Regions from separate parts of the Comamonas sp. MYb396 genome, predicted to be linked through region 1. Evidence: predicted binding sites of a transcription regulator. Region 1 holds the regulator's gene; the other holds the start of a gene.
What was found. Region 1 encodes FNR, which switches genes on or off when oxygen is low (the NO sensors DNR and NnrR bind a similar motif). Its sites were predicted from a motif close to TTGATNNNNATCAA; they were not measured.

Region 1 (9,422 bases):
GCCAGGCCTGCGGATCGACCACCGGCATGTCCACCCCCAGCAAGGCGGCCACCGCCTGCGGGCACGAGGGGAACCAGGCATGGAAATAGCTCGCATGGATGCTGCCCTGCTGGTAGACGGCTTCGCCCTTGCCGCTGTCGGCCGCCTGGCCCGGGCGGCTGCTGCGTGCCACTTCCAGGGCCTCGCTCTGCAGCTTGGAGTAGTGAAAGGTATGGCCGCGCAGCATGCCCCAGGGCGTCAGCAGCTGCTGCATGCCCAGACCCGCCAGGCGCTGCTGCATGACGGCCTGCGCTGGCAGCAAGCCCCACAAGCTGTGCCAGCGGCTGTCCAGGTCGGTCAGGCCCTCGGCCAGTGCCACCATGCCGCCGCATTCGGCCCAGACGAGCTTGCGCTGTTCCAGGTGCGCCTGCAGATCGAGCTGCAGGCCGGCATTGGCCTTGAGCGCCGGCAGATGCAGCTCCGGGTAGCCACCCGGCAGCCACAGCGCATCGCAGGCGGGCAGGCGGTCGCCGGCAATCGGCGAGAAAAAGGCCAGCTCGGCACCCATGGCCTGCAGGCATTCCAGATTGGCGGTGTAGATAAAGCTGAAAGCGGCATCGCGGGCGACGGCAATGCGCCGCCCGGCCAGCCAGGCGGGCACCGGGGCGGCAGCAGCAGGCGCGGTAAAGGCCACCGTCCAGCGCTGCTGCCACTCCTGCCAGCTCAGCTGGCCCAGCGGCGTTTGCGCCAGCACATCGGCGGCGGCATCCAGGCGCTCGGCAGCGTCGTGCAGTTCATGGGCTGCCACCAGGCCCAGATGGCGCTCGGGCAGCAGGTTGGCGCGCGGTTTCGCAGCATCGAGGCTCACCTGGTTCATCGCGCCCAGCCACAGTGCCGCATCGCGCAGGCCGCTGCGCAGCATCTCACCATGGTGGGCGGTGGCCACGCGGTTGGCCAGCACGCCGGCCAGCTGCAGACCCGGGTCATAGTGCTGCAGGCCATGGGCAATGGCGCCAAAGGTGGCGGCCATGGCCGATGCATCCACCACCACCACGGCGGAGATGCCCAGCGACTTGGCCAGCTCGGCCGCGCTGTTGGCACCGTCGAACAGGCCCATCACGCCTTCGATCAGCAGCATATCGTTGCTTTGCGCGGCCTGGAACAGGCGTGCGCGCACATCGGCTTCGCCGTTCATCCAGCGGTCCAGCGCATGCACCGGCTGGCCGCTGGCCAGGCGCAGCCACTGCGGATCGAGAAAATCCGGGCCGCATTTGAACACCTGCACCCGCCGGCCCTGGCGGGCATGCAGGCGCGCCAAGGCTGCCGTCACCGTGGTCTTGCCCTGGCCGGATGCGGGCGCCGCAATCAGCAGGGCCACGCAAGCGGCTGTTGGGCGGTCCTGAACCTTCGTCTCTGTCATGGCTGGCTTATCCCCTCTGCGCTCAGCGCGGCATCCACTTCACACCCACATACACGCTGCGCCCTTCGGTGGCATAGGTGCGTGCGGTCTGGTAGCGCTTGTCGGTCAGGTTGTTGATCCGGGCGATCAGGTTCACATCCTTGACGATCTCGGTCTGCGCCGACAGGTTGAACAAGGTGTAGCCGCCCAGCACATTGGTGTTGGCGGCATTGTCAAAGCGCTTGGCGCTGGTCTGCAGATCGGCAGCCCAGGTCCAACCGGCGGCACGGGTCTCGGCGCCCAGGGTGGCATAGCGCTTGGCGCGGCGCGCCAGCAGCTTGTCGTTTTCGGTATCGCGCGGGTTCTGGAAGTCGACCGAGCCGTGCAGGTTGAAGGCGCCCAGCTTGGTCGTGGCCGCCAGGGTAATGCCTTCCAGGCGTGCCTTGCCCACGTTGGCATAGCAGCCAAATTCGCTGTCGCAACTGCCGGGCGACGAGAAGTTGATCAGGTTGGTGACCCGGTTGCGGTAGGCCGTGGCCGAGAAGCTGTCGGCACCCTGCGCCCAGCGCAGGCCCAGCTCGGCATTGCGGCTTTTCTCGGGCTGCAGCGATGCGTCGCCGTATTCGCTAAAGCGCTGGTAGAGCGTGGGCGCGCGAAAAGCCGTGCCCACGGTCGCGGTGGCGCGCCAGTTCGTTGCAAAGGTATAGCCATAGGCGGCGCTGCCAGTGGTCTTACCGCCAAACTCGCTGTCGTCATCGCGGCGCAGGTTCAGCTGCACCGTGTGCGGGCCGGTGTTCAGGCCATAGCCCAGCGCCAGCGCATTCTGGTGGCGGTCGCGGTCAACGCCGCCATTGGTCAGTGCGTCGTCACGCCGCTCCAGCGCGGCCGTCAAGGTGTGGACGCCCAGGCGCCATGTATTTTGGAACAGGTAATTGTGCAGGCGCGTGTCCGTCTGGTAGGGCGAGGGCCGGGTCTCGTAGTAGTCGCGCGACTGGCTGAACTGCAGCTTGGTGCTGTAGTGCTCGGTCCACTGCGCCTGCCAGTTCAGGCCCAGCGCATACATCTTGTTGAGGCTGCGGTCGTCCTCGGACAGGCTGCTGTCATAGCCCGAGTTCACATCGCTGGCCAGCAAGGTGGCCTCCAGCCGGTGCTGGCGATTGATCTGGTAGCCCAGGCGGCCGCTGACCGCATTGCTGCGGTAGTCGTCCTTGTCCGGGTTGGCGGTGGCGACCGTACGGGCATTGAAGCCATCGGTCTGCGAGCGGTTCAGGCCCAGCGCGTAATCCCAGCCCTCGGCGCTGCCGGAGATACCTGCCTCGGCCGTGAACGTGCCCCGGTTGCCAAAGCCCAGGCCCACATAGGGCTGGGGCACGCCGCCCTCACCCTTCTTGGTGAAGATCTGCACCACGCCGCCCATCGCGTCCGAGCCGTAGACGGCAGCGGCCGGGCCACGCAGCACTTCGATGCGGTCGATCAGCGCCAGCGGAATCGACTGCCAGGAGGCGCCGCCGGTCGATTGCGAATCCATGCGCACGCCGTCGACATAGACCGCGGTAAAGCGTGAATCGGCGCCGCGCATGAACACGCTGGTCGTCGTGCCCGGCCCGCCGTTGCGCGAAATCTGGATGCCCGGAACGCGCGCGAGCACATCGGCCACGCTGCCCGGGCCCTGGCGCTCGATGGTCTGCGCATCAATGATGGACATATCGGCCACCAGATCGGAGAGCGGCTGCTCGATGCGGTTGGCGGTCACCACCATCTCTTGCAGGTTTTTACCCTCTGTTTCCTGGGCGGCTGGAGCCTGCTGCGCCTGTGCTGGCAGCGCCAACAGGGGCAACGCCGATGCGATGGCCAAGGCCAAAAAACGGGGGGAATGGAGGGTGCCCGAGCGGGGCGCAAGCGCGGGACGCGCGCAGCGGCGTGTCGAAAAAGCAGAGGAAAACATGCACTGAGTTGGTGATGAACCACCCCGCGCCAGCCTCCCCGCCGGCAATGGGGAACACGGAGGCCGCAGCAAGGCCTCAGCCGCGCGCCTCCACTATTGTTGGCCGGTATCCGGGCTGGCGATGACACAGCACACGCCTTCCCAAACACTTGTTCAAGGTATTCAGTGGCATAGTGGTGGCTGTGGATGGCGCAAAAGCCAACCATCGCTTACCGTTGCGGGGGCAGCGCAGGTTGCGTAAGGCTTGTAGGGCACAAGCAGCGCTCCTGCTTCCCGTTGAACTGCCCCCATGTGAACCACTGGGGCGAGCACCAACGGGTACAATTTTAGCGTTAAACCCATTGCGCACTTAAGAAGACTGTCTCTCTATGGCCACTACGCCTTCTATGGATCTGATGCTTGAGCGGGTGGAGGCACTGCTGAGCCGTCATGAGGCTTTGCAACGCGCCCACGCCCAATTGCAAGAGCAAGTCACCACCCTGACCCAGGAGCGCGACTCCCTCCAATCGCGCCTGACAGCGGCCCGCGCCCGCGTGGATGCACTGATCGAACGCCTGCCCAAGACCTTTGACCAGGACGAATGATGAAACAGCTGGAAGTACACATCATGCAGCAAAGCTATATGCTGGGCTGCCCCGAAGGCCAGGAAGCACGTCTGCTGGCCGCCGTCAAGCATGTCGATGAGGCCATGAGCGGTATCCGCGACGCGGGCAAGATCCGTGGCCGCGAGCGCATCGCCGTGCTGGCTGCCCTCAATGTCGCCTTTGATCTGCTGGATTTGCAGGTGCAGAACAGCCAGCTCAGCCAGACGGCGGACGCGTTGCAGGCACAGGCCGCTGCCCAGTCTGCCGCGATGGCCGAGGCCCAAGCCCAGCCCGCTGCCGGCGGCCAGGCCAGCCTCGACTGGGACGAACCCCGCCTGCAGTCTGTCATGCAAAGGCTGGACGCCGCACTGGCGCCCGCCCCTGCCAAGGCTGCCGAAACCCTGGACACCAGCGCCTGAGGCCTGGCGGCAAGCTGGCGCCAACACCAGATTGCCGCCCCATGCAATGCCTCCGCACAAAATACCACCTTTTCCATTACTCAATATAGCTAGCCAGCTATCTTTTTTGACCAATCCAGGCACATTGGCATGCAGTTTTGGTGGGTGCAGCAGGCGCGAGCGATTACAATGGAGGCGTTCGCAGCCCTGCTGGACTTTATAGTTCCTTGAACCAATGCTCTACGAGCACGGGCTTGGTACATCACCTATTGAGCGTGATCGTCTCGCGTCAGATGAACCCAACGATAGGTTGCCCTTGCCCACCTGAACCCCCGGTTCAGGATGACGGTCCAGTGGATCCGCTGCGAACACCTGATTTTTTCGGGCAGGCTGCCCAACCTGTCTTCTCCTCTCCGCGACAGCGGGGTTTCAGGCCACCTGTTTCAGGTGGCCTTTTTACTGCGCGCCATGACTGATCCTCTTGTTTTGCTGCCGCTGTCGTTTCTGGGCCTGATCGGCGGATTTCTGGCGGGCCTGCTGGGCATTGGCGGCGGCATGGTGCTGGTGCCCTTTATCACCTACATCCTGGGCACCCAGGGCGTGGCGCCGGAGCTGGCGATCAAGATGGCGATTGCCACCTCGATGGCGACCATCGTCTTCACCTCGATGTCCAGCGTGCGCGCCCACCACCAGCATGGCGCCGTGCGCTGGGACCTTGTCAAACGCCTGGCCCCGGGCATTGTGCTGGGCGGCCTGCTGGCCAGCCTGGGCATTTTTGCGGTGCTCAAGGGCAGCTACCTGGGTTTGTTTTTTGGCCTGTTCATTGGTTACTCGGCACTGCGCATGTTCCGCAAGCCCAACAGCAAGGCCATGCGCGCCATGCCGGGCACGGCCGGCCAGGTGGCCGCTGGCGGCGTGATCGGCTGCCTCTCGGGCCTGGTGGGCGCCGGTGGCGCCTTCATCAGCGTGCCTTTCATGACCTGGTGCAGCGTGCCGATGCACAACGCGGTGGCCACCAGCTCGGCACTGGGTTTTCCAATTGCGGTCACCAATGTCATCGGCTTCATGGTGGCTGGCCTGCACCTGCAGGGCCTGCCACCGCATTCGCTGGGCTATATCTGGCTGCCCGGCCTGGCCGCCATTGCCACCTGCAGCGTGCTGACGGCGCCGCTGGGCGCCCGTGCCGCGCACCGGCTGCCGGTGGGCCAGCTCAAGAAGATCTTTGGCGGCATCTTGCTGTGCCTGGCCGCGTACATGCTCTACAAGAGCCTGGCGGCCTGGCAGGGCTGAGACTTGCCAGAGCGGGCTAGATAATCCGCGAGAAGCGCGCCCGGTTGCGGTCGGCCTGCAGGTTCTTGTCGAACACCATGGCCACGCCGCGCACAAAGTACCAACCCAGCTCGGTCACATTGATCGCCTCGTCGCTCAGCTGCACCAGGCCTTGCTCCTGCAGCTCGCGCAGCTGGGCCAGCTCGGCGGCAAAGTACTGCGCAAAATCAATCAGCCAGGCCTGCTCCAGCGATTCAATCGCCAGGCTCCCCTGGCACATCAGGCCCATGATCACCGCGCGGCGCAGCAGGTCATCGCGCGTCAATGCCAGGCCCCGCACCACGGGGATCTGACCCTGGTCGATCAGGTCGTAGTACTCCTCCAGGGTCTTGGCATTCTGGCTGTAGGTCGCGCCAATGCGGCCGATGGCCGACACGCCCAGCGCCAGCAGATCGCAATCGGGCTGGGTGCTGTAGCCCTGAAAGTTGCGGTGCAGGCGCCCTTGGCGCTTGGCCACCGCCAAGGCATCGTCGGGCAAGGCGAAATGGTCCATGCCCACATACACATAACCGGCGCCTTCCAGCGCGGCCAGGGCCTGGGCCAGCATGGCCAGCTTGTCGGCCGGGCTGGGCAGGTCCTGCGCCTGGATGCGGCGCTGGGGCTTGAAGCGCTCGGGCAGGTGCGCATAGGCGTAGAGCGCAATGCGGTCGGGCCGCAGCGCATTGACCTGCTCCATCGTGCGCACAAAGCTGGCCGGGCTTTGCTGGGGTAGACCATAGATCAGATCGATATTGATAGATTCAAAGCCGATCTCACGCGCCTGCTCGACCAAGGCAAACACCTGGTCGGCGGGCTGCTCGCGGTGCACGGCCTTTTGCACCAGCGGGTCAAAATCCTGCACGCCAAAGCTCAGCCGGTTAAAGCCCAGCTGGTAGAGATGCTGCAGGCGCTCGCGGCTCACGGTGCGCGGGTCCACCTCGATCGAGTACTCGCCACCGGGCTGCAGATGAAAACGCTGCTTGACCATGTCCATCAGGCGGCTGAGGCCGGCATCGGTCAAGAACGTGGGCGAGCCGCCGCCCAGGTGCAGCTGGCTGATGGTGGGACGGGCGCTGACATGGGCCAGCTGCAGGTCCAGCTCGCGCTCGAGGTAGTCCAGGTACTCGTCGGCCCGCTCGGCATGCTTGGTGATGATCTTGTTGCAGGCACAGTAGTAGCACAGCGAGGCGCAGAACGGCACATGCACATACAAGGACAGCGGAGCGAGCCTGCCAGCCAGGCCGGTGCCGCGTTGCGCCAGCGCCTGCTTGTACTCATTCGCAGCAAAGGCTTCAACAAATCGGTCTGCGGTAGGATACGAGGTGTAACGGGGGCCGGGAACATCAAAACGGCGCAGCAGGTCGGGGGTCAGGGAAATCATGTGGCTTCTTCCTAGCGGACCCCCAATGTGCCCCAAGCTCTGCCACGCGTCCTTGATGTACATCAAGAACCCATTTGGCGCCTGCACGCACAATAGGCGCATACGAGGAACGCCGTTCCTACATGAATATTTGTTCACGGGTATTGATACATGACATCCAACTCCATCAAAGTGGTGTGCTCCAACTGCAATTTGCGCGAGCTGTGCATGCCCGTGGGACTGTCGGCCGAACAAATGGAGCGCATCGACGAGATCGTCGCCACCCGGCGCAAGATCAAACGCGGCAGCGCGCTGTTCCGCAACGGTGAGACCTTCACCTCCCTCTATGCGATTCGCACCGGCTTTTTCAAGACCAGCATCGCCACCGAAGACGGACGCGACCAGGTCACCGGCTTTCAGATGGCCGGCGAGATCATCGGGCTTGACGGCATCGTCAACGACCGCCATTCCTGCGACGCGATTGCGCTGGAAGACGCCGAAGTCTGCGTGATGCCCTACTCCTCGCTCGAAGACCTGTCGCGCGAAGTGACCGCCTTGCAGCACCATGTGCACAAGGTCATGAGCCGCGAGATCGTGCGCGAGCATGGCGTCATGCTGCTGCTGGGCAGCATGCGCGCCGAAGAGCGCCTGGCCGCCTTCTTGCTGAACCTGGTGCAGCGCCTGCATGCCCGGGGCTTTTCGCAGCATGAGCTGATCCTGCGCATGACACGCGAGGAAATCGGCAGCTACCTGGGCCTCAAGCTCGAGACCGTCAGCCGCACCTTCTCCAAGTTTGCCGAGGAGAACATCATCGAGGTCAAGCAGCGCCATGTGCGCATTCTGGACACCGACAAGCTCCAGGGCCTGATCAACACCCAGGCCTGCTCGGCCTAAGCTAAGCAGCTATTCCAAGTCGCCGCGTCAGCGGATACAAACGCGGTCTGATCCGACATCCGCTCAAGCCGCAAGCGGCGATGCTCTGTGTTGAATCCACGGCAAGGCTGGCCCCTGGTCGCCCTGCCCTACGTCTGACCTGAAAGGAGCCTGCCATGTACCAACATATCCTGCTTGCCACCGATGGCTCTGAGCTGTCCGAGAAGGCCGTGCGCCACGCCCTCGCGCTGGCCAAGCTGAGCCACGCCACGGTCACCGCCGTCAACATCTCGCCCAACTACCCGCGCAGCTACTTCGAGGGCAGCACCATGCAAAACCCCGATGACATTGCGCGCATCGAGGACGGCTGGGAACGCGCCGCCCAGGGCATTGTCGACAAGGTGGTGGCCGAAGGCGCTGCCACCGGCGTGCCCATCAAGACCCTGGTGATCAAGTCCGACATGATTGCCGAGGCGCTGCTGGAGACGGCGAAAAAGGAAAACTGCGACCTGATCGTCATGGCATCGCACGGCTACCGGGGCTTGAAGCGCCTGCTGCTGGGCAGCGAAACCCAGCATGTGCTGACCCATGCGACGATACCGGTGCTGGTGCTGCGCTGATCGCCACCTAAGCGCATCCGCCCAATAGCAAACCCTCGCCTGTGGCAGCTTCTTGGCTGCCACAGCGCGAGGGTTTTGTCATGGCGGCGCAGGCCGCCTTCATGGGCGCATCAGCCCTTGAACAGGCCCTGGTACTGGTCGCGCAGCAGGTTCTTTTGCACCTTGCCCATGGTGTTGCGTGGCAGCTCGCCCACGACAAAGCAGCGCTTGGGAATCTTGAAGTTGGCCAGCTGCTTTTTCAAAGTCGCAATGATGCCCTCGGCATCGAGCTGCTGGCCCGCCTTGGCAATGACCACGGCCACGCCCACTTCGCCAAAATCGGGGTGCGGCACGCCGACCAGCGCGCTTTCCGCGACGCCCGGCAGTTCGTTGATGAAGCCCTCGATCTCGGCCGGGTAGACGTTGTAGCCGCCGGAGATGATCAGGTCCTTGCTGCGGCCGACGATGGTCACATAGCCGCGCGCATCGATCTTGCCCACGTCGCCGGTCTTGAACCAGCCGTCGGCCGTGAACTCCTGCGCGGTCTTCTCGGGCATGCGCCAGTAGCCGCTGAACACATTGGGGCCTTGCACCTGGATATGGCCGATCTCATCGGCGCCCAGCGCCTGGCCGTCATCGCCCTGCGCCCGCACGCCCACACCCGGCAGCGGAAAGCCCACCGTGCCGCCCCGGCGCTCATCCTGGCCGCCATGGCGGGCATCGGCCTGGTAGGGGTTGGAGACCAGCATGATGGTCTCGCTCATGCCATAGCGCTCCAAAATCGTGTGGCCGGTGCGGGTCTGCCAGTCGCGGAAGGTCTCGATCAGCAACGGCGCCGAGCCGGAGATGAACAAACGCATGTGCTGGGCCGCCGCCTTGGTCAGGCCCGGCTCGGCCAGCAGGCGCACATACAGGGTCGGCACGCCCATGAAGACCGTCGCCCGCGCCATCGCGGCAATCACCGCCTTGGGCTCGAA
Region 2 (9,422 bases), on a different contig from region 1:
TGCAGGTGTTCGGGGGGGAGGGAGCGGTTCACGGGGCAGGCAGACGGCAGGGGCAGACGCCATGCCGTCAAAAGCATGGATAGCGGTCATTATCGGCCAGGGGGCGAGGCCCCTGCGCGCGTAGGTGCTTGAAAACAAGGCAGGCGGGCCGCATCTGCGGGGGAAACACACGGCGAGAAGCAAACCTATGTCCTTGATTCCCAACTTCGCGATGCTCGGCAGTGGCCCGACGGTGCTGATGCTCCACGATGCCGACACCGACCACCTGGGCTTTGCCCCGCAGGTGGAGCTGCTCGCCAGCCAGGGCTACCGCGCGATCGCCTGGGACATGCCTGGCTACCATGCCAACCCGCCGCCCTATGGCGGCTACAGCCTGAAGGCGCTGGCCGCCACGGCGGACGGCCTGCTCGAAGCGCTGAAGATTGGCCGCGCCCATATCGTTGGCCATGGCATGGGCGCGATGGTGGCCGCCGAGCTGGCCCTGCGCCACCCCACCCGCGTGCGCAGCCTGAGCCTGGTGGCCGGCGGCCCGGCGCTGGGGGCGGACAGCCAGCAGCACTGGGTGCAGACGCGCCAGCAACTGCTGGCCCAGTGCCAGCAGCAGGCCAGCACCGAGGCGGTGCAGATGCAGCGCTTTGCCGAGCTGCTGGTGCAGCTGCAATCGGGCCAGCAGGCCTTGCCCGAAGGGCTGCAGCTGGCGCGCCATGCAATCACCCAGATCCAGCCGCTGGCCTATGGCCGCATGCTGGAGATGCTGGCCGGCCCCAGCACCCTCGCCGAGCGCCTGCCCCACCTCAGCCAGCGCTGCCTGCTGGTGAGCGGCGGCCAGGATGTCTGCATGCCGCCCCAGCGTATGCAGGCGCTGGCAAACCAACTGCCCGACGCTCGGCATGCCTGCCTGGAGGGCGTTGGCCACTGGCCCCAGCTGGAGAGCCCCGATGCCTTCGAGGGCCTGCTGCTCGACTTTTTGGCGACCCAGCGTGCCACGGTGCACTAGGAAAAACCCGTAAATCCGGCGCCTGCGGCGGCGCTTTGCCTCTGCAGTTGGTTGACTTGCCATCCTGGCAATGCAGCCCGCTTGGCGCCACCGGGGCAAAAAACTGGCATGCTATGGGGTTTGGCGTGCAGCCCGTCACTTTCCTGGAGCCTCTCCAGGCTGGCGGACGGCCACCATGATCGGCAGCGGCTCCCCACAGGACGCTGCTGTCCCTGTTGCCAACTGAAGGATTAGTCCCGTGTCCCCCTCTTCCCTGACCTTTGCCGTCACCCCATCGAGCCAGCCACGCAGCGCCCAAGAGCGCGCCAAGATTCTGGACAACCCGGGTTTTGGTCTGCACTTCACCGACCACATGGTCTCGGTGCACTGGGACAAAGAGGGCGGCTGGCGCGATGCGGCCGTGACCCCTTACGGCCCGATTGCGCTGGACCCTGCGGCCGCCGTGCTGCACTACGGCCAGGAAATCTTTGAAGGCATCAAGGCCTACCGCCATGCTGACGGCTCGGTCTGGACCTTCCGCCCCCAGGCCAATGCCGAGCGCCTGCAGCGCTCCGCCCGCCGCCTGGCGCTGCCGGAGCTGCCGGTCGATATCTTTGTGGAATCGCTCAAGCAAATCATCGCCGTGGACAAGGACTGGGTGCCCAGCGGCAACGAAGCGAGCCTCTACCTGCGCCCCTTCATGATCGGTGACGAAGTCTTCCTGGGCGTGCGCAGCGCCCACAAGGCCACCTACTACGTGATCGCCTGCCCCGCCGGCCCCTACTTTGCCAAGGGCGTGGCGCCCGTGGCGATCTGGCTGTCCACCGACTATGCCCGCGCGGCCAAGGGTGGCACGGGTGCCGCCAAGTGCGGCGGCAACTATGCCGCTTCGCTGCTGCCCCAGCAGCAAGCGCAGGACAACGGCTGCTCGCAGGTGCTGTTCCTCGACCCTGCCGAAGGCAAGTACCTCGAAGAGCTGGGCGGCATGAACGTGTTCCTGGTCTACGGCAAGCAAAACAAGCTGGTCACCCCCGCGCTGTCGGGCAGCATTCTGGAAGGCATCACGCGCGACTCGCTGCTGCAACTGGCACGCGACCGTGGCATGGTGGTCGAAGAGCGCAAGATCGCTGTGGACGAGTGGAAGCAAGGCGTCGCCTCCGGTGACATCACCGAAGTGTTTGCCTGCGGTACCGCTGCCGTCATCACCCCCATCGGCCAGCTCAAGGGCGAAGGCTTCTCGGTGGGCGACCTGTCGGCCCCGGCTGGCGAAGTCACGATGGCCCTGCGCAAGGAACTGACCGACATCCAGTACGGCCGCGCCCCTGACCGCCACGGCTGGCTGGTGCGTCTGGACGCCTGATTCGTCCGCGATAAACGCTAAAAGGGCCGCACAGTGTGCGGCCCTTTTTCATGGCGTTGTCCGTTGCCGTTCAGGCGGCGACTGCGGCCCGGCGCTTGGCTTCGCTTTCATAGCCGTAGAAGCCAAACTGCATCTCTGGCATGCGGCCGCTCACCAGCTCGGCCATGGCCTTGCCGCTGCCGGCGCCATGGGTCCAGCCCAGGGTGCCGTGGCCGGCATTGATCCAGAGCTTGCCGATCTTGGTGCGGCCGATGAAGGGGATATTGGTGGGGGTGGCGGGGCGCAGGCCGGTCCAGAACTGCGGGTTGCCACCTTGCTCGGGCAGGCGGGTGTCGCAGACGCCGGGCATCAGCTCCTCGATGCGGCGCGCCAGCATATGGCAGCGGGCCTTGGCCAGCGGGCTGTCCAGCGAGCTGTCAAAACCGTTGAGCTCGATCGTACCGGCCACGCGCAGCTGGTTGCCCAGGCGGCTCATCGCCAGCTTGTTGCCATCATCAATGCAGCTGACAAAGGGCGCGGACTCGGGTTTCAAGATCGGCAAGGTGGCGCTGTAACCCTTGCCGGGGTAGATGGCGACATTCAGGCCCACGGTGCGCAGCAGCGGCGCGGTGTAGCTGCCGCAGGCGACGATGACGGCATCGCCCTGCAAGGTGCGCGGACTGCTGTCGGCGCCCGCTGCGGTGGCGCGCACGGTGACGGAGTCGATCGCGCCACCGGCCACATTCAGCCGCTCAACACGGTGGTTGTAGAGAAACTGCACGCCGCCTTGGGCGCAGAGCTGGGCGAGCTTTTGCGTGAACACCCGCGCATCGCCGCTCTCGTCGCTCTCGGTAAAGGTGCCGCCCTTGATCTGCGCGGCATAGGGCTTGAAGGCGGGCTCGATCTTCAAAAACTCTTCGGTGCTGACCATGCGGCGGTTCACACCGTACTGGCGCATCAGGTCGACGGCCATCTGCGCATCCTGCACCGCTTCGTCGCTGGTGAAGAAGTGGGCAATGCCGCGCTCGAGCCGGTTGAACTGGATGCCAGTCTGCGCCACCATCGCCTTCAAGGCGTTGTGGCTATAGGCACCCAGCGCGACGATCTGCTGCACATTGCGGGCAAAGGAGCGGTCATTGCACTCGGCCAGAAACTGCGTGAGCCAGCGCCATTGCTGCGGATCGGCATGGGGGCGCAGCAGCAGCGGGGCCTCCTTGTCGAACATCCACTTGAGCGCCTTGAGCGGGGCATGCTTGTTGGCCCAGGGCTCGCAGTAGCTCACCGAGATCTGCGCGGCATTGGCATAGCTGGTCTCCAGCGCCGCGTCCGGTTGGCGATCCACGACGGTGACGTCATGGCCGAGTTGCAGCAAATGCCAGGCAGTGCTGGTGCCGATGATGCCGGCGCCGAGGATGATGACTTTCATGCCTCTCAGTGTCTGGCATCTTGGCTGTAACATAAAGTGCAATTAAACTTCTTCAAGATTCATCAGTTCTTCTAATACTGGAGCCCCATGAGCAACCTGGACCCGGTCGCGCTGGAATGCCTGGCCGCCGTGATTGAAGAAGGCGGTTTCGAGAAGGCCGCGCTGCGCCTGAATGTGACGCAATCGGCCGTCTCGCAGCGGCTGCGCGCGCTGGAGGCGCAGATCGGCTCGGTGCTGGTGGTGCGCAGCCGCCCGCTGCGGCCCACCGCTGCCGGCCAGCTGCTGCTCAAGCACACCCAGCAGCTGCGGCTGCTGCGCACCGACCTGGAGCAGGAGCTGCACAGCCTGCTGCCCCACGCCATGGGCCGCAGCGCGCATGACGAGGCCATCTCGATTGCCATCAATGCCGACAGCATTGCCACCTGGGCGCTCGATGCGCTGCAGGACATCGCACTGCAGCAGCTGCCGCTGGAGATCATCACCGACGACCAGGACCACACGCTGGAGCTGCTGCGCACCGGCGAGGTGCTCGGCTGCGTCACCACCATGCCGCAGGCGCTGCGCGGCTGCCGCGTGACCGCGCTGGGCGCCATGCACTACATCGCCGTGGCAGCGCCCAGTTTTGCCCAGCAGCATGTGCCGCAGGGCATCAACCGCAGCAACTTCAAGCACCTGCCGTTTCTCAGCTACAACCGCAAGGACGACATGCAGCGCGTGTTTGTCGCCCGCGCGATGGGCCTCAAGACCGTCGGCCTGCACCAGCTCTATGTGCCCAATTCCGAAGCCCAGGTGCGCGCCGTGGCTGCTGGCTGGGGCGTGGGCGTGGTGCCCGAGCTGCTGGCCCGCCCTTATCTCGCCGATGGCCGCCTGGTCAATGTGGCCGAGGCCCAGGTGCTGCGCGTGGACCTGTACTGGCACTGCTGGAATCTGCAGTCGGCCTTGCTGGGCGCCCTGAGCGACGCGATGGTGCACAGCGCCAAGAGCAGCCTGGCGCCGCCCACGGCCGCCGCGCGCGCCACCGTCAAGGCATAAAAAAACTGCCTGCACCCCAGGGGGATGCAAGCAGTTTCCGGATGTCCACAGGCATTCATCGCACCGGTGGTTCCATCCCTCCCTCATCAGTGAAATCCATTGCTTGTGCAGTATCCACGCCAAGTATTGCTATATGGTGAATAGCAAATGACAGACGCATGATCTGATCCATTTACCGAATCAGCAATACCGGCAGCTTGCTCTCGGCCAGCACCTGGGTCGCCACCGAGCCCAGCACCAGCTTGGCCAGTGCGCCATGGCCCCGGGTGCCCATGATCAGCAGGTCATAGTCACCCTTATCGGCCGTCTCGGCAATGGTCTGCGAGATCGGGCCGACGGCAGTCTCGGCCACAGCCTTGACCTGGTGGGCGGCCAGAAACTCCTGCACCGGCACCAGCACCTTCTGCGCCTCCTCGCTGTGGTAGTCATCCACCAGCGCCTTGCCCAAGGCCTTGGCGGCCCGGGGCGGCAGCAAAGGCTGCACCGTGAGCACCGTATAGTGGTGGTTGGGCGTCAGCCACTCTGCGTGCGCTGCCAGGTAATCGAGCATCTTCTGGGTGTAGGGGCTGCCATCAACGGCCAACAAAATACGCATGCCTTGACTCCTTCAAAAAGGGGTGAGGGACCCAACACCGGTGGCGCCACCAACGCTGGACTGTGGCCTGGCAAACCCGCGCTCCATCAGCAAGAACGCGCTTTACAGGCTAAATCATGTGTATCAGCTTATAGATTTATCGTCAAACGGGCATTGATGTGCATCAGGCCTGGCGATAAATTTAGGTAAAAACCCTTGGATTTGAGATTTGGCGAGGGGAGGCCGGAAATGGAGCAAACCTGGCTACACCCGCACCAAGCAATGCGGATTGAAGCTTTCCTGCTCGCCCTTGCGCGCATAGCCCAGCGGGTTGGCCACGACCCGGCATTGCCAGGGGCGGCCATCGCTGTGCTGGCCTTTGGCCACATAGTCGCTCGGAGCATGCAGATGGCCATGGATCCAGAGGTCGGCATAGGGCAGCAGGTCATCGAGCACATTGCAAAAGCCGGCGGTGCCAGGGGTCAGTCCATAGCGCGGATCGGCGCTGCGCAGGCTGGGCGCAAAGTGGGTGATGACGACGGTCTTGCCGTCAAAGGGCTCGGCCAGTGCGGCGCGCAGCCATTCCTGGCAACGCAGCGCTTCGTCGCGCATCTCGGCGGCCAAAAAGGGCTGGCCGTTGCGCTGCATCTGGGCCTTGGTCAGGTAGAAATTGGCAGCCTTGAAGGCCTTCTCGCGCTGCTTCATCAGCGCACCCAGCTCGGTCACGCCGTTGTGCAGCGCAATGGCGTCGTAGTCGGACCAGAGCGTGGTGCCGATAAAGCGTACGCCATCGATGACCAGGGTGTCGCAGTCGAGCATGGTGATGCCCAGCTTTTCGCAGCTGGCACGCAGGCGCAGCCGGGCGGTATCGAAATCCTGGTTGTCGAACTCATGGTTGCCGGGCACCAGGATCACCGGTTCGGGCCAATGGCCGCCGGCCTGTTGCGGGCTGAACTGGGTGAGGCCAAAATCGGCATCGTCCAGCATCGAGCCATTCTGGTAGGAGCCAATGTCGCCGGCCAGCACCAGCAACTGTGCGCCGGGCGCAGGCTGGGCACGGAAATGGGGGTGGGTCTCCAGATGCAGGTCGGACAGAATTTGCAGGTGCATGGTCGCCAAGCCTACCATGGGCTTTGGCGCCTTGCAGCCCCGCTACATCGGTAATTCCAGGTCAGGAAAAGCCGCCCGGGCCGAGCGCTCCAGCGCGTGCAGCATCCATTCCAGCGCCGAGGGCGGAATATGCCCGCTGCGGCTGCGCCAGAGCGCATCCACATGCACGGCCTCGACGCGCAGCGGCAGCGGCTGGAAGGCCAGCAGATCGGCGATACCGGTGGCGGGCACAAAGTGGCGCGGCAGGACAGTCAGCAGATCGGTGCGCGCCACCACGCGGGCGGCGGTGAAGTACTGGTTCACCGTCAGCACCACCCGGCGTTTGCGGCCGATCGATGCCAGCGCCTCGTCCAGAAAGCCAAAGGGCTGGCCGGAAAAGCTCACCAGCATATGGCGCGCATCGCAGTAGCGCTCCAAAGTCAGCAAGCCCTCACTCAAAGGGTGATCCTTGCGCATCACGCAGAGGTATTCGCCGTCATAGAGGCGCCGGCTCTCGAAATCCACCAGGTCCCCCGACTGGGCGCGGGCCGTCATCTCCGCGAGCACAAAGGGGAAATAGCCCACGGCCAGGTCGGCGGTCTCGGCTTCCAGCTCCTCGCGCGGATCCCGGGTAGTGAGTGGTTGCACATGCACAGAGACGCCTGGTGCCTCGGTCTCCAGAATATGCATCAGGCTGGGCAGCAAGGTGGCGGCGGTCGCATCGGCCATCGCCACGACAAAGGCCTGGGTCGCATGCGCGGGGTCAAAGCGCTCCGGTGCAAAGCTGGCCTGCAGGCGCGCCAGCGATTCGCGCACCACCGGCCACAGCGCATTGGCCAGCGGCGTGGGCTCCACGCCCTGGCCGCTGCGCACCAACAGTTCGTCATGCAGCGCCTCGCGCAAGCGCCGCATCGCATTGCTGACTGCCGGCTGGGTGATGGCTAGCTTGTCGGCCGCCCGGGTCAGGCTGCGCTCATTCATCACCTCGTCGAATACACGCAAGAGGTTCAGGTCCAGGTGCCGAAATTGGTGGGGCAGCATTTTCAATCCTTTGCAGCGCTGGGCGAACCGCAATACATCACTGACATGAATGATACAGATTCAAAAGATAAATTTGAGAACGTCTAGGGTAAACCCTATACTTCGTTCATCGCTTCAAAGAAGCATTAATACCAAAGACATCCATCATGACCAACAGTTTTGTACACACTGACATGGCTACCGAACACACGGGCGTTCTGCGTGTGGAACGTGCTGCTGAACATCTCAAGACCACCTTCGGCACCAAGGGCGTTGGCGCATCGCTGATGCTGGCCGCGCTGGTCGCTGCCGTGCTGGTGGTTGCTACCCGCCTGGTGGACTCCGTCGCTGGCGGTAGCCACTGGATCGCTGGCTGGGCCCTGCTGTGGGCTGTCGCCTTTGTCGCCATCGCCCTGCTGGCCGCCCCTGCCCGCAACCTGAGCAGCAGCCTGCGCGCCGCCCGCCGCAGCTGGGACGAAGGCCACCGCCGCGCCCTGGAAGACGACAAGACCTGGCAAGTGGCCCTGCAAGACAGCCGCGTGATGGCTGACCTGAACCGCGCCATGAGCGACGCAGCGGTTTCGTTCTACCACAAGAACTACTGATCAACGCCGGGGTTCCTCCAGAGCCCCAGCGCCGGCAGCCACGATCTGCCTTTTCAAGAGCCACGGCATGCCGTGGCTTTTTTGTTGCTGGTGGCTGCATCTCATCCAAAGTGGATCAGCGGTTTGGGATTGCGGAACACCTCCGCCTGCGCAAGCCGCAGGTGCTAGGAAAACGCTTGGCAAGCACTTTCCTGCCCCGCAACATGCTGGCTGTATGCAACAAACCACAGTTCCATCGATGCGCTGACGCTGAGTCCAAGCGCGCTCACAACAAACCAAGCACCCAAAACAAAACCCCGCATGCCTAAAACATGCGGGGTTTTGCTGTGTTGCGCTATCCCAGCCACTGGCAGCGGGGCTACCAGCGAGCTCGCCAGCTACCGATCAGGCAGCGACCAGGCGCTTTTCCAGATCGGCCTTGATGTCCAGCAGCGCCTGGGGCAGGCGCTGGGCCAGGTGGTCGAAATGGGCCTGGTGCGATGCCAGCTCTTCGGTCCAGACGGCGGTGTCGATGTTGGTGACGGTCTTGAACTGCTCGGCATTGAAGTCCAGGCCGGTCCAGTTGATCTCGGCATACTGCGGTGCCACACCAAAGGCGGTCTGCGTGCCCTGCACCTGGCCTTCGAGGCGGTCGAGCATCCACTTGAGCACGCGCATGTTCTCACCGTAGCCAGGCCAGACGAACTTGCCAGCGGCATCCTTGCGGAACCAGTTGGTGGTGTAGATCTTGGGCAGCTGCGCGCCAGCGGCTTCGAGCTTGTCGCCCAGGTTCAGCCAGTGGGCGAAGTAGTCGCTCATGTTGTAGCCCATGAAAGGCAGCATTGCGAACGGATCGCGGCGCACCACGCCTTGCGCGCCAAAGGCGGCAGCGGTGGTTTCGGAGCCCATGGTCGCAGCCATGTAGACGCCTTCCTTCCAGTTGCGCGCCTCGGTCACCAGCGGCACGGTGGTCGAGCGGCGGCCACCAAAGATGAAGGCATCGATCTTCACGCCCTTGGGGTCGTCCCAGGCTTCGTCGAGCGCCGGGTTGTTGGTGGCAGCGACGGTAAAGCGGGCATTGGGGTGGGCGGCCTTGGCGCCGGTTTCCTTGGCGATCTGGGGCGTCCAGTCTTTGCCTTGCCAGTCGATCAGGTGCTCGGGCAGCTGGCCGCTGTCCTTTTCCATGCCTTCCCACCACACATCGCCGTCATCGGTCAGCGCAACGTTGGTGAAGATCACGTTCTTGTCCAGGCTGGCCATGCAGTTGGGGTTGGTGTGGTAGTTGGTGCCAGGGGCCACGCCAAAGTAGCCAGCTTCGGGGTTGATCGCGCGCAGCGAGCCGTCGGCCTGGGGCTTGATCCAGGCGATGTCGTCACCGATGG

Region 2: the regulator FNR is predicted to act here: its motif matches at 5,522-5,535, upstream of WH265_RS20580 (universal stress protein).

The regions. Positions count from the first base shown of each region.
Region 1 is NZ_JBBGYU010000005.1:173,555-182,976, reverse strand. Features, by position in the region: gene WH265_RS13415 (cobyrinate a,c-diamide synthase) at 1-1,399, opposite strand, end outside; gene WH265_RS13410 (TonB-dependent receptor domain-containing protein) at 1,422-3,323, opposite strand; cobalamin riboswitch at 3,408-3,652, opposite strand; gene WH265_RS13405 (hypothetical protein) at 3,692-3,907, shown strand; gene WH265_RS13400 (cell division protein ZapA) at 3,907-4,326, shown strand; gene WH265_RS13395 (sulfite exporter TauE/SafE family protein) at 4,774-5,595, shown strand; gene hemN (oxygen-independent coproporphyrinogen III oxidase) at 5,612-6,994, opposite strand; gene fnr (fumarate/nitrate reduction transcriptional regulator Fnr) at 7,145-7,867, shown strand; gene WH265_RS13380 (universal stress protein) at 8,023-8,466, shown strand; gene WH265_RS13375 (malonate--CoA ligase) at 8,577-9,422, opposite strand, start outside.
Region 2 is NZ_JBBGYU010000010.1:65,158-74,579, forward strand. Features, by position in the region: gene WH265_RS20555 (flavin reductase family protein) at 1-32, opposite strand, end outside; gene WH265_RS20560 (alpha/beta fold hydrolase) at 188-997, shown strand; gene WH265_RS20565 (branched-chain amino acid aminotransferase) at 1,236-2,336, shown strand; gene WH265_RS20570 (D-amino acid dehydrogenase) at 2,407-3,741, opposite strand; gene WH265_RS20575 (LysR family transcriptional regulator ArgP) at 3,829-4,773, shown strand; gene WH265_RS20580 (universal stress protein) at 4,946-5,368, opposite strand; gene WH265_RS20585 (metallophosphoesterase) at 5,612-6,457, opposite strand; gene WH265_RS20590 (LysR family transcriptional regulator) at 6,500-7,477, opposite strand; gene WH265_RS20595 (hypothetical protein) at 7,651-8,061, shown strand; gene WH265_RS20600 (phosphoenolpyruvate carboxykinase (GTP)) at 8,446-9,422, opposite strand, start outside.